Regions from separate parts of the Motilimonas sp. 1_MG-2023 genome, predicted to be linked through region 2. Evidence: predicted binding sites of a transcription regulator. Region 2 holds the regulator's gene; the other holds the start of a gene.

What was found. Region 2 encodes sigma-54, which starts transcription at its own class of promoters, with help from an activator protein. Its sites were predicted from a motif close to GTTGGCACGNNNNTNGNNT; they were not measured.
Region 1: Q4519_RS04685 (PAS domain-containing sensor histidine kinase) is a predicted target of sigma-54. The motif match lies at 3,752-3,770, and genes of this name have one in related genera.

Annotation. Positions count from the first base shown of each region.
Region 1 covers NZ_JAUOPX010000006.1:56,133-63,422, reverse strand. Annotated here, with positions in the region: gene fliF (flagellar basal-body MS-ring/collar protein FliF) at 1-675, opposite strand, end outside; gene fliE (flagellar hook-basal body complex protein FliE) at 786-1,109, opposite strand; gene Q4519_RS04690 (sigma-54 dependent transcriptional regulator) at 1,253-2,638, opposite strand; gene Q4519_RS04685 (PAS domain-containing sensor histidine kinase) at 2,643-3,665, opposite strand; gene Q4519_RS04680 (sigma-54 dependent transcriptional regulator) at 3,828-5,309, opposite strand; gene pseB (UDP-N-acetylglucosamine 4,6-dehydratase (inverting)) at 5,593-6,582, shown strand; gene pseC (UDP-4-amino-4,6-dideoxy-N-acetyl-beta-L-altrosamine transaminase) at 6,582-7,290, shown strand, end outside.
Region 2 covers NZ_JAUOPX010000001.1:131,606-138,895, forward strand. Annotated here, with positions in the region: gene mgtE (magnesium transporter) at 26-1,387, opposite strand; gene Q4519_RS00575 (HPr family phosphocarrier protein) at 1,444-1,719, opposite strand; gene rapZ (RNase adapter RapZ) at 1,720-2,565, opposite strand; gene ptsN (PTS IIA-like nitrogen regulatory protein PtsN) at 2,576-3,022, opposite strand; gene hpf (ribosome hibernation promoting factor) at 3,031-3,318, opposite strand; gene Q4519_RS00595 (RNA polymerase factor sigma-54) at 3,339-4,790, opposite strand; gene lptB (LPS export ABC transporter ATP-binding protein) at 4,842-5,567, opposite strand; gene lptA (lipopolysaccharide transport periplasmic protein LptA) at 5,567-6,100, opposite strand; gene lptC (LPS export ABC transporter periplasmic protein LptC) at 6,087-6,641, opposite strand; gene kdsC (3-deoxy-manno-octulosonate-8-phosphatase KdsC) at 6,638-7,186, opposite strand; gene Q4519_RS00620 (calcium/sodium antiporter) at 7,219-7,290, opposite strand, start outside.

The DNA.
Region 1 (7,290 bases), on a different contig from region 2:
TTCAAGGTTTTGTACTGCTGACGATACCATGTCGACAATGGAATCCACTTCTTCTTGGGTCAGGCTATCGGCGCGGCTAACCGTCAATACTACCGTTGCACTGGCTTTTTGTTCACGACGCGTAAATACATTTTCTTTTGGAACTGCAAGTAACACTTGCGCTTTTTGCACATTTCTCATGGCTTGAATAGCAAGGGCTAGCTGACGCTCTCGACTTAGTTTCAAGCGTTCACTTTCAAGACGTTGGCTGACGCCAAAGCCCATGTCTTGCATTAAAATCTCATCGCCTTTTTCATCAACCGGGCCGACCCCGTTTCGCGTCAAGCGTAACTTAATTTGTTGATAATCTTCAGCCACCACTAAAATAGTGTTGCCTTCTAGCTGATATGGGATTTTTTCTTGATCTAAAAAATCGAGGGTAGTGATCAGTTGCTCTGTTTGAAAATTACCTAATGGACGGTAGTCAGGTGCTTTACCCCAGAACCATAAAATAACCACAATAGCTAAAACAATAGCCAGACCAATAATAATGGTGACTTGACGCAATACGTCAACATTACCGAGCATCGCCAAAGGAGAGCTTTTTTGCTCGCCTTGCTCGAGTTGATCAGTTTGACTCATGGCTGTGCTACCGCCGCCTACCATTAAGTCTGTATTTTGATTTGCTTCAGCCACTTAAATGATTCCTTACTACACTGGCATACTCATGATTTTTTATAATACGCTTCAACCATCTTGTTACGCACTTGTATTAACTTTACTTCAGTCACTTAAATAATGCTTGGCTACACTGGCATACTCATGATGTCTTTATATGCCTCAACCATCTTATTACGCACTTGTACCGTTGCTTCAAAAGCAACGCTGGATTTACTGGCAGCAATCATAACATCGCCCAAGCTGACATCGCGGTCACCCATCTCAAAGCGGTTTCGTAACTCACCTGTATTCTGCTGTAAGCCATTTACATTGTCGATAGCCTGTTTCAGAAGTTGTGAGAAGTCCCCTTGTGCAGACTGGGTAGCGGGGAGTTGCGATTCTAAACCTTTTGCTTGAACGGATAAGGCTTGCATTTCATTGAAAAGGGATGATGTATCTGAAATATTCATACTGACCTCTGTAATATGCCTGTCAAATTGTTGACTAAAGCCCTGTTCGGCCTGTCGTTATATTAATAAAAGCAATTTTCAGGCCAAAATAAAAAAGACGGCCTCGCCGTCTTTTTTGTTATTTTAAATCAGCTAGTTATTAATTATATAGCCATTCCCATTTCTTTCATTCGAGCCAATTTGTAACGCAGTGTTCGCGGGCTAATCCCGAGCTTTTCAGCTACATCTTTCCGTTTCCCATCACAGGCTTTTAAGGCATCAAGAATAATAAGATGTTCTTGCTGTTTTAGTTCATCGCCCAGTTTTTCCTCGACGATGGCCGTAGAGCCAGTATCACTATTATTTTGTGCGATAAATGCTGTTGAGCTAAATGGACTTTGCTGCTCGCCGGCTTGACCTGCTGCGCTCAATTCGTCTTCTAATATCAAGTGGTCAATATCTATATCGGTACCACCAGATAATATCAAGGCGCGTTGCACCACGTTTTCCAATTCGCGAACATTACCCGGCCAAGGATAATGGGTAAGACGGTGCGCCGCTGCGTCTAAAATTTTCGGTGTTCGCTCTGAGTTGGCATGGCGCTGTAACAAATGCTCCGTCAAAGGAATAATATCACCTGGACGTTGACATAGAGGTAACCATTGCAATGGGAACACGTTCAATCGATAGTAAAGATCTTCACGGAATAACCCATCTTTAACCGCTTGTTTTAAATCTCGGTTACTGGTGGCTAAAACCCGAACGTCTAGTTTCACTGTTTTACGACCACCTAAACGCTCGACCTCTTTTTCTTGCAGCACGCGCAGCAACTTAGATTGTAGACTTTGCGCCATCTCGGTGATTTCATCGAGTAAGATAGTGCCACCTTGCGCTTGTTCAAACTTACCCGGGCACGCTTGCACTGCGCCAGTAAATGCCCCTTTTTCGTAACCAAACAGGGTCGCTTCCAGCATATTTTCTGGGATTGCTGCGCAGTTTATCGCCACAAAAGGCTGATCAGCGCGTGGTGACATATCATGAATATAGCGAGCCATGATTTCCTTACCCGCGCCGCTTGGGCCAGTCACCATTACCGATGCATCGCTTTTGGCAACCTTAGCGGCAAGGTTTAATAGCGCTTCGGTACTCGGATCGCCATACACGGGCGTGCATTTTTCACATTTTTGCGCTGGCGCATAACGGCTAACTTGATTTAGTAGTACTTCAGGAGCAAAAGGCTTAGCCAAATAATCAATCGCGCCTTCGCGCATGGCTTTAACGGCATCATCAATGGTGGCATAGGCCGTCATCAGCAACACCGGAACTTCTGCATACTTGGCTTTAATATTTTGTAACAAGGTTAAACCCGACATGCCGCCCATTTGTATATCACTAATGACCAAGTCAAATTTACGACGGCTTAGCTGCACTAATGCCGCCTCTCCACTATCGGCTTCGGTACATTCGTAACTGGCTAACAATAAGGTATCGACTAACGCTTCACGTAAGCCTGCATCATCTTCAACCACTAAAATTTGTGCTGTAGACATAAGGTTATCCTCCTACTACTTGCGCTGGCACACTGGCGATTGCATGTAAGGGTAAACATAAAGTAAAGCAACTGCCCTGCCCCACCACTGACGTCACTTTCATTTCACCTTCATGGGCTTTTGCTACCGATTGCACCACGGCTAGCCCTAACCCCGTGCCCTGCGGTTTAGTGGTATAGAAGGGCTGAACAATTTCGGGGAGTTGCTCTGGCGCGATACCTGGACCATTATCTAACACGCTGATTTCCACTTGTGAGTCAGCATTACAACTGGCACGCAAATGAATTTTTGCGCCGCTGCCACAGGCTTGCAACGCATTATGGATCAAGTTTCCGATAGCGCTAGCCAAGGCATTTTTATTGGCGAGTAGATAAAGATCTGGGTCAGGTAACGCAATGCTTAAGCTAGCATTGGCTCGCTCCATCATCGCATCACAGCCTTGCTTCACTTCTTGTAATAAACTTTGAATTGAAATGTCTGCGACAACTTGCTTTTCACCGCTGCGGGCAAATAACAACATATCAGTCACTTGGGTTTCTAAGTCTTGCAGGCGGCTCATTAGCTTTTTCTGAAAATTGACACGAGACGTTTCAGGCAAGCTGGTACTGCCTAAGTTAGCGGCATACAACATGGCCGCTGATAACGGGGTGCGGATTTGGTGCGCTAACGAGGCCACCATATTACCAAGGGCTGATAAGCGCTTCATCTGCGCCATTTTATCTTGCAGTTCACGGGTTTGAGTAAGGTCGGTTAAGGAAATCAACTGCCCAGAAAAACCTTCGAGAGGAGAAATAGACAGTTGAATTTTACGTCCATTGACCAAAGATACTTCATGGCCATCATCAGCTTGAGGCGCAAAAGCACGGCGAATGATATTAAACCAAAACTCACCAACCAGAGGGTCACCTAACAAGTCAATGGCAACTGGATTAGCTTGAGTCACCAGACCATTATTGTCGAGCAAGATCACGCCAGAGGGCAGTAAATCGAATACGTTAGCCAAGGAGCAATGTTGTGCCCTTAACATGGCAAGCTCACCGGCAAATTCTTCTTTCGCTAATGTCGTTTCTATCACAGTCAAAACCCTGGCGCTTATAAACTTATAGCTTGATAATGCTAGTTTCGTGCCAGAATTTTAAACTGTTATATTTTAGTCAGATAGACAATAAATGAAGCCGTAAAACAACTGTTACTCTTTTGAAGAAAGGCTGTATTTCTTCATTTTTTCAACTAAGGTGGTACGTCGCATACCTAATTGCTCAGCGGCGCGAGCAACCACGCCTCCTTGCTGGTCAAGCGCTTGGCGGATCATATCCACTTCAAACTCTGCCAACATATCTTTCAAATTGACACCTTCTTCAGGCAACGCCGAGGCAGCACTACTTTGAAACCCTTCGCTCAGCAAATCAAACTCATCTTCGGTTGGCTCTTGTGCTGTTTTCGTGTTCGCCTGCTTTTCGTTACCGTAGTCATCGTTAAAAATACTTAGCAAAGCTTCACGCTCAGCGAATGCACTGGGCAACTCCATGGTTGCATCTTCGGTTTCCAGGTGGCGATATTTAGCGGGCAGCTCTGCCACATCCACAATCTTGTTCGGGTGCAGTATCAACAAGCGCTCAACCAAATTTGATAACTCACGTACATTACCCGGCCAAGAATGTAGCATTAAAGATTCAATGGCGCGTTGCGTAAAACGCAGTGTGGCGTTGTGCATGGTTTCATGGCGGGCCAATAACTCTTGTAGCAATAAAGGCACATCATCTTCACGCTCACGTAAAGCAGGTGTTTCAATCGGGAACACATTAAGGCGATAGAATAAATCTTCACGGAATCGCCCTTGTGCAATCATGTCTTCAAGGCCTTGATGCGTCGCCGCGATGACTCGCACATTAGCATGTAACGATTTAGCGCCGCCAACACGTTCAAAGGTACGCTCTTGTAATACTCGCAGCAGCTTCACTTGCATCGGCATTGGCATGTCACCAATTTCATCCAGAAATAAGGTGCCGCCTTCAGCTAATTCAAAGCGCCCCTTGCGCGCCGCAAAAGCGCCAGTAAATGCGCCTTTTTCATGGCCAAACAACTCACTTTCCAGCAGGTCTGGTGGGATAGCGCCACAGTTAACCGGTACAAAAGGGCCATTTTTACGATCTGACATTTCATGGACCGCGCGAGCAACCACCTCTTTACCGGTACCTGACTCACCTAAAATCAACACACTGGCCGCAGTGCCCGCTACCTGCTCAATTAAATGGCGCACCTCTTGAATGGCATCGCCCTTGCCCACCAGCATTTTTAATAAATACGAGTTTTGGCTTTGATCTTTAAGCTCACCGATTTGACTCAAATAAGACTGGCACTGATGCAGCAAGCGCGTCAGTTGATCGTAACTAAATGGCTGACTTAACCGACCTAAATAATTTGCTGCATCTAAATCAAGGCTTTCGCACACCCCAACAAAGGGTAACTGTGGATGCTGCTGGACAATTTCAAGAGCTTTTGACGGCGGTATCTCACCCAAAAGGACGCCTTTATATCGAGTAATGATTTCAACTTGATCCAAATCGGCTAAATGCTCAGACTCCTCCCCAATAAAGGATAAAATCGTTTGCAGTAACCGTTGGTTCTCTTCGTTACTGTCGATAATCAACACAGATAAAGGTGCGGCCATTGGATATCCTCATAAACTCAAACCGCTGGAAAATTGACTAAAGGCGGTTTATTGACGCACCCATTCTAGAGGATCTGAATCAGACTACAAGTTCAGAACCGAACATTAGTCACAAATTTGACGTTGATTAGATAATTGACGCTTAATTGGTCGAACGAACCCTTTATCATCAATAAACTGAGTACCTATACTGACACTGTTGGTATAAATAATGCAAAATAAGACAAATTGAGTTGTTCTACTGGTGTGTATAGGCACCCTCTAAAATAAGCGATGCAATAGTATGTTTAATAACAAAAACATTTTAATTACAGGTGGTACAGGTTCTTTTGGTAAAAAATGCATTGAAATACTTTTAGCCAAGTATCAGCCTAAAAAAATCATCGTCTATTCAAGAGATGAACTTAAACAATTTGAAATGCAGCAAGACTTCAGTCAGCCATGTATGCGTTACTTCATCGGTGATGTACGAGATGGCGAGCGACTAAGACGCGCGATGAAAGGGGTTAATTACGTTATTCACGCAGCGGCTTTAAAGCAAGTTCCTGCTGCTGAATACAACCCAATGGAGTGCATTAAAACCAATATCAATGGGGCTGAAAATGTCATAAACGCCGCCTTAGATAATGAAGTCTGTAAAGTGATCGCCCTTTCAACCGATAAAGCGGCAAACCCAGTTAACCTTTACGGGGCAACGAAACTTGCCTCGGATAAGCTATTTGTTGCCGCCAATAATATGGCGGGTGGCCATAAAACCGTTTTTTCAGTCGTGCGCTATGGCAATGTGGTTTGTTCGCGAGGTTCGGTAGTGCCCTTTTTTCAAAAGTTAATAGATGATGGAGCCACAGAGCTTCCCATCACTCATGAAGACATGACCCGTTTTTGGATTACCTTGCCCCAAGGGGTCGATTTAGTGCTAAAAAGCTTTGAACGCATGCTTGGCGGTGAAATTTTTGTGCCTAAGATCCCATCAGTTAAAATCACCGAACTCGCTCGAGCGATGGCGCCAGACCTGCCGCAAAAAATTGTTGGCATACGTCCTGGTGAAAAACTTCATGAAATTATGTGCCCAGCTGACGATTCGTACCACACCTTTGAATTTAAAGATTATTATGTCATTGCGCCCAGCATTAATTTTAGTTCACGCACAAATGATTTCACTATCAATGCATTGGGAGACAAAGGGAGTGAGGTAGCTGCCGGATTTGAATACAACTCAAGGAATAATCCACACTTTCTCACTGCTGATGAAATTTTGGAATACAACCGTTAATGTCTGACTATATCCCTTACGGTAAACAAACCATTTCACAAGCTGACATCAATGCCGTTGTTGATGTACTGCAATCAGAATATTTAACGCAAGGTCCACAAGTCCCTGCTTTTGAACGGGCTGTTACGCAATATTGCAACGCGCAATACGCGGTTGCATGTAATAGCGCAACTTCGGCTTTGCACCTTGCCTGTTTAGCACTCGATGTCAATGCAGGTGATATAGTTTGGACTAGTGTCAATACCTTCGTAGCATCCAGTAATAGCGCATTATATTGTGGTGCCAAAGTTGATTTTATCGATATTGAGCTCACCACAGGCAATTTAAGCATTGATGCCCTAACCGCTAAACTTGAATCTGCAGCCACTAACAACCAATTACCTAAGGTGGTTATCCCCGTTCATTTCGCAGGGCAAAGCTGTGATATGAAGGCTATCTCAGCATTATCAAAAAAATACGGTTTTAAAATTATCGAGGATGCTTCTCATGCCATAGGTGGCAATTATCTCGATAACAAAATAGGCAGCTGTGAGTACAGTGATATTTGTGTGTTTAGCTTTCATCCGGTCAAAATCATCACTAGTGGTGAAGGAGGCATGGCACTGACCAATCAAGCTAATGTAGCCAAAAAAATGCATCTATTACGTAGCCATGGTATCACACGAGATCCCAATGAGATGCAAAGTGAAAGTCACGGTGATTGGTATT
Region 2 (7,290 bases):
TTTTATTTACAGGAGAGGTTGAATTCTAGGCTCGTAAAAAGATCGTCGCCATGCCTAAAAATGAAAACAGTCCGACGACATCGGTTACCGTAGTGAGCGCCATACCGCCCGCAAGGGCAGGGTCTATTTTAAGTTTGTTCATGATCAGTGGAATACAAACGCCGGCCAAGCCTGCTACCGATAAGTTGATGAACATGGCTCCTGCGATCACGTAACCAATATTCACATCGCCTTTCCAAATAACTACCGCCACAGCCACAAGTAGCGCCCAAATTAAGCCATTTAATAAACCGATGGCGGCTTCTTTCATAATCAAAGTGCGGGCGTTCGAGTCACCGATGTGGCCAACCGCCATGCCGCGAATAACCAGTGCCAAGGTTTGATTGCCGGCGATACCGCCCATGCTGGGGACGATGGTCATTAACACGGCTAGGGTGGCGATTTCAGATAAGGTGGCTTCAAACATATTAGACACAGACGAGGCCAGTAATGCCGCGCCTAAATTAACGGTTAACCAAATGGTGCGGCGCTTGGTACTTTTTAAAATAGGCGCAAAGGTATCCTCATCATCATCCATCCCCGCCATCCCCATCATTTTGTGGTCGGCGTCTTCACGGATAATATCGACCACGTCATCGATAGTGATACGTCCAAGTAGGCGATCATCTTGATCGACCACGGGCGCACTGATTAAATCTCGGCGTTCAAATATTTTGGCCACTTCGATTTCTGCCATGGCAACGGGGATGCTTTTACGGCTGTTATCCATCACGTCCATTACGGTGGATGCGGGATCGACCGTGAGCAAGGTGGCTAATGCAACTTCACCAATGAGCTTATCGTGTTTATTGACCACATAGAGGGCATCGGTGGCCTCTGGTAGCTCACCTTTCAAACGCAAATAGCGTAACACCACATCGATAGTGACATCAGGTCTGAGTGTGATGGTGTCGGTGTTCATCACGCTACCTGCTGTATCTTCAGGATAGCCTAAGGCTTGCTCTAGACGGTGTCGGTCTTGCGCATCCATTTGCGATAGTACGTCTTGATAGGCCGAGTCGTTTAGACCACTAAGAACGTAGGCAAGATCGTCGGTGTCCATGCCTTCGGTTGCGGCAACCAGGTTTTCCGTATCCATTAGGGCGAGGATACTGTCTCGAGCATCTTCATTTAGCTCTTCTAGGATCTCACCTTGCTGCTCTGAGTCGGTGAGTTGCCAAATATTTTTACGCTCAGCGTGGGGGCAGGATTCAAGTAGTAAGGCAATATCTTCAGGGGGGAGTTGCTGTAACATGCGGCGAACATGAACAAACATACCACTGCTTAACGCTTTGTTAACTTCGACTAGGCGCTCATGTGTGCTCAAGTTGACTAGATTATCTAGCATCCGCTTTTCCCCTTGTTTGCCGTTATCAATAGGCGATAACTAATTAATTTTATTTATTATTCTTCTTCTTCAAATTTATCTTCTATCAGTTGTCTTACTGCTTCTAATGCGCATTTGGCATCGGCCCCTTCGGCTTGAATGACGATTTGTTGGCCTTGACAGGTTTCTAGCATGAGTAAGCCCATCACACTGGCTGCAGAGGCGGATTTGTCGCCGTGGACTAAGGTAACTGTCGCGTCAAATTTTAGCGCTAACTCTGCCAGTTTTACAGCCGCTCGTGCATGTAAGCCCAATTTGTTCTTTATGGTGATATGTTGCTCTAGCTGTAACATTTAACGTTTTTCCAAGGTGCGATGACGAACTTGCACTTGTTGTTCGTGGCGAAAGAATTCGGCGATTTTCTCGGCGATAAATACCGATCTGTGTTGGCCGCCCGTACAACCGATAGCGATAGTGACATAGCTGCGGTTATTGCGTTCAAGATGAGGCAGCCAAGTGCCAATCAAATTCTCTATTTGCCAGATAAACTTCATCACTAATGGCTGCTCTGTTAAGTAGTGTTGAACTTCAGCATCGAGTCCGGTTTGTGGTTTAAGCTCGGGGATCCAATGTGGATTAGGTAGAAAGCGCGCATCAAACACATAGTCTGCATCTTTTGGTAAGCCATTTTTAAAACCAAATGATTCAATGACTAATACCAATTCATGACTTTTTTGGCCGAGTACTCGTTGTTTTACCAACTCACTCAGCTCATGGATTGACATATCACTGGTATCAATGCGTAAATCGGCCGACTCAGAGATAGGCTCGAGCAAGGTGGTTTCTTGATCTATCGCTTGAGATAGCGATAGCTGCATTTTTGCTAGTGGATGTAAACGCCTGGTTTCACTGTAGCGACGTACCAAAATACTGCTACTGGCATCAAGAAATAAGGTGGTGAGATCAACCGATGCTTTGAGATCCTTAATGACGTGGTGTAATTCATTTTGGTCAAGGGGCAGGTTACGCACATCGATGCTAACCGCCACGGCATCGTAATTATCTTTAAGACTAGTAATTAAATCGGGTAGTAAGGGTAATGGCAGGTTATCGACGCAGTAATAGCCTAGGTCTTCCAATACTCTTAAGGCAACGGTTTTGCCTGATCCGGAGCGGCCACTGACGATGGTGAGTTTCATATTGCTCCCGTTATGACACGCAAATGAGTTCGAATAACTCCGCATCTGTTTTAGCCGCGCGAAGTTGGCGACAAATTTGTTTATCAGAAAGTTTACCAGCGATAAGTGACAAGGTTTTTAAATGTTGGCTACACTGGCTTTCTGGGACGAGAACGGCGAACAATAAATCAACGGGTTGATTGTCGATGGCACTAAAGTCTATCGCGGTCTCACATTGGATGAAAACGCCGGTAACAGGGTAATCATCACTGATACGAGCGTGGGGGATCGCAATACCCGCTCCAACACCTGTGGTGCCAAGGCGCTCACGCGTTAGTAGGTTTTCAAACACTACTTTAGGGTCAATATTGAGTTTTTGTCCTGCTAACTCACTGATGATTTCCAGTGCTTTTTTCTTGCTTGAACAAGAGACTGCACTCAAGGTGCAGTCTGGGGCTAATAATTCTTTTATATCCATATTTAAATTTAAGACTGTTTCAGCTTTTCCTTGTGTTTGATCACTTGGCGATCAAGTTTGTCAACTAACGAATCAATCGCGGCATACATATCTGTGTCTTGGGAGTTAGCAAATACTTCTCCGCCTGACAGGTGTAACTTGGCTTCAGCTATTTGATTCAACTTTTCGACGTTTAATATCACTTGTGCTGAGTTAATGCTATCAAAATGACGCTCTAATTTAGATAACTTAGTTTCAACGTAACTGCGCATTGAATCGGTGATGTCGATATGGTGGCCAGATAGATTAATTTGCATAAACATTCTCCTGTTGCAGCCTAAAGTAGGCTCTTACGTTGGTTGGAAGGCGGGATGTTCAAAGACTCGCGATATTTAGCGATGGTTCTTCGCGCAACCTTTATGCCTTGGTCAGCAAGCAGTTGAGTAATTTTACTGTCACTTAGGGGCTTAGCAGGGGTTTCTGCTGCCACTAATTTTTTAATTAAGGCCCTAATGGCGGTGGATGAACATTCGCCACCACTTTCTGTTGCAACATGGCTAGAGAAGAAATACTTCAACTCAAAGATGCCACGCGGCGTGTGCATGAACTTTTGCGTGGTGACACGCGAAATAGTGGACTCGTGCATTTCCACGGCTTCCGCGACATCGTTTAATACCATGGGTTTCATTGCTTCATCGCCGTATTCAAAAAAAGCAACTTGATGCTGTACGATACAGTTGGCCACTTTTAATAAGGTGTCATTACGGCTTTCTAAGCTTTTAATAAACCATTTGGCTTCTTGTAAATGTGAACGAATAAACTGACTGTCATCGGTGTTTTTAGTTTGTTTGGCAAAAGAAGCGTATTGATCATTAACGCGAATTTTGGGCATGCAATCTGGGTTTAGTTCGACGACCCAGCGACCTGATTTTTTTTGCACCGAGACATCTGGAACTATATATTGAGCGTCCATTTCAACAATCGCATTGCCTGGTCTTGGCTCTAAGGTATGGATCAGGCGCATGACTTCGCGTAGATCGTCTTCTTTTAGCTTAGTTTTACGGCTTAGAGTACGAAAGTCACGATTAGCGAGTAAATCCATATGCTCGTTGATCACCATTATGGCTTCTTCTAACCAGAGAGTGCCTTTTTCGATTTGATTCAGCTGGATTAACATGCATTCTTGCGCGGAACGAGCACCAACGCCGAGAGGATCAAAATGCTGCAATCGTTTAAGTACGGCTTCAACTTCGTCGAGCTCAACATCAAGAAAGTCAGAGGAGACACTATCTAATATATCTTCGCTAGAGACAGTCAAATAACCAGATTCGTCAATGGCATCGATAATGGCAAAGGCGATAGCGCGATCAGTTTCACTAAAGGGGGTTAACTCCATTTGCCAGATGAGGTGGTCATGTAGGTTAGCTGAGGTTTCACCTTGATAAATAAAATCGGCATCATCGCCACCTGAGCCGACACCTGAAGTGCTTGAACCTGTGCCCGTGGTAAAGGTGTCATCCCATGTTGAGTCTGTGGGAAGATCATCAGGAATGTCATTCTGCGCCATGGCCTCCGACGTTTCGAGTTGGCTAGATGTGTCGTTATCGTAGCTTTGCTCTTCGTTACCGTGGTCGTTTTCTTCTACTTCTAACAGCGGATTTGACTCAAGGGCTTCTTGAATTTCTTGCTGTAAATCTAATGTAGAAAGCTGCAACAAGCGAATAGCTTGTTGTAGCTGAGGGGTCATGGTTAACTGCTGACCTAAACGCAACTGTAGGGTTGGCTTCATTAAATTCCTGTTAGATATAAATCTTTAGATAACGGTTGTTACCTATAAAAACTATAGCTTGAATTGATCGCCTAGGTAGACTCGTTTTACTTGTTCGTTTTGTAAAATGTCTTCTGGCTTGCCAGCGGCAATCATTTCTCCATGACTCACTATATAGGAATATTCACATACATCTAGTGTTTCCCTCACATTATGGTCAGTGATTAATACGCCTAAGCCTCTGTCTCGTAAGTGTTCTATGATTTTTTTTATATCTATTACAGAGATAGGATCAACCCCAGCAAATGGCTCATCAAGTAAGATGAATTGAGGATCTGCTGCGAGTGCTCTGGCGATTTCAACGCGGCGTCTTTCGCCGCCAGAAAGGGACATCCCTTTACTATTTTTTATATGGGTAATATGAAATTCTTCAAGTAACTCGTTCAGTCTATCTTGTTTTTGTTCCGTGGATAGCTCATCTCGAACTTCTAGGATTGCCATGATATTTTGCGCGACCGTAAGGCGACGAAAAATAGAAGCTTCTTGTGGCAAGTAGCCAATTCCCTTCTGCGCGCGCACGTGCATTGGTTGGCTAGAAATTTCTTCATCATCAATAAATATCTGGCCTTCATCGCGCTTTACTAAACCGACTACCATGTAAAATGTTGTCGTTTTACCTGCACCATTGGGGCCGAGTAAACCAACAATTTGCCCCGTGTTCACTTGTAAACTAACGCCATTTACTACACGACGATTCTTATAACTTTTCGCTAAGTCTTTTGCTTGGAGTAATGCCATTATTGCGCCGCTTTATCTGTTGATTTATCTGATGACTTTGAGTTTTTCTTGCTATCGACTTGAGCGGGTAAAAATACGGTTCGGGTTTGAGTCTCGCCTTTTTTACCTTCAATCTGGCGTGTCTCAATGTTGTAGGTGATAGTTTCAGCGGTGTAGTTACTGTCTAACTGCTTTAAAGAGGCATTTTGGCTCAAGATTATCTGGTTATTTTTTTTGAGGTAACGAATTTTTTTTGCCTTTGCTTCTACTGGTTTACCATCATCCATCATTTGATAAAAAGTCGCTGGATTGCCAGTCGCAATCATTTCTTCTTCGCCGGGCTTATGGCGGATGCCAACCAATTTATTGGCGGTGAGCTTAATTGTTCCTTGTGTCACCACGACGTTACCTAAAAAAGTGGTGGTGTTACTGTCTAGGTCGGCTGTATTGGAATTGGCTCGGATAACAATTTCTTGCTCTGAGTCAGACTTAAGCGCGTAAGTAGGAGCACTTAGTAATACCAGTGATGCTAGTAATAATTTAAGGTTTTTCATTTAAATAAGTCGCCGTTACTTGGTTTAATAAACTGATGGTTTTACCTGATAGTTGACCAAATAATCCCGTGCCTGTTTGTTGCATTTGCTCTCCATATAAGGTGACTAAGTCATCTGAATGGATTTCATTCTTTATTAAATCTAGGGTGAGCTTGTCGGTGGTGATCAGATTTATGTGTTGGTCATGGGTCAAATTAGTGATGGTAACGTTGTTACTTAGTTCAAAGGTGTGCTGATCGAACAGAATGCCGTCGTCTCCGGTAATTTGCCACTGAGTTTGATCTTCATTGCGAAAAAGTAATAAAACAGGTTTCGCAAATACTGTCTTTAAGTCTTGTTGGTAATAATGCATTTGGGTGGCAAAAAGCCGGTAGTCAATTTTTCCTGCTTGGGTAAAGACAGCTCCTTTGACTTCATTAGCGATAAAGTAAGCTTCAGAAGGATCGCGCTCAGCAATAGGCGCTTCAGTGTGTTTAAAAAACTGCCAAGCGCCAAGAGAAACCATAAATAGTACGGATAACCAGATGTTGAGCTTTTTCATACACTGGTACCTTGTGCATGAGCCAACTCTCCACGAGCGTGCAATAGTAGATCGCAAAGCTCGCGCACAGCACCAAAGCCGCCTTTTATTGTTGTAACATAGTCAGCTTGTTGCTGCACTATTGGGTGTGCATCCGCTACGGCTACTGCTAAGCCAACCTGATTCATCACGGGTAAATCAATCACGTCATCACCGATATAAGCGACTTCATCCGGGTTAAGGTTTAACTGCGTGAGTAATTGCTGGAAAGCAATAAGCTTATTATCTTGGCCTTGAAAAATATGAGAAACGCCCAGAGCGCTCATTCGGTTGTTAACAATGGTGGACTTACGTCCGGTGATCACCGCTACTTCTATACCAGCATGAAGCACGGCCTTGATACCGAAGCCATCTCGGGTGTGAAATGCTTTGAGCTCCTCGCCGTTGTTGCCCATGTAAATTCGGCCATCAGAGAACACCCCATCAATATCGCAAATAAGCAGCTTAGTATGAACCAGCTGCTGATGTTGCTGTGCGGTAATGGTGCCATATGGGGTGTTTAGCATAAAAAGCCCTAATTACATAAGTTTGAATAAAATTACATAGTGTAAAACAATAAAACTTGGTACGCGATAAAGCAGGCTAATAATAATCCGCCTTCAACGCGGGT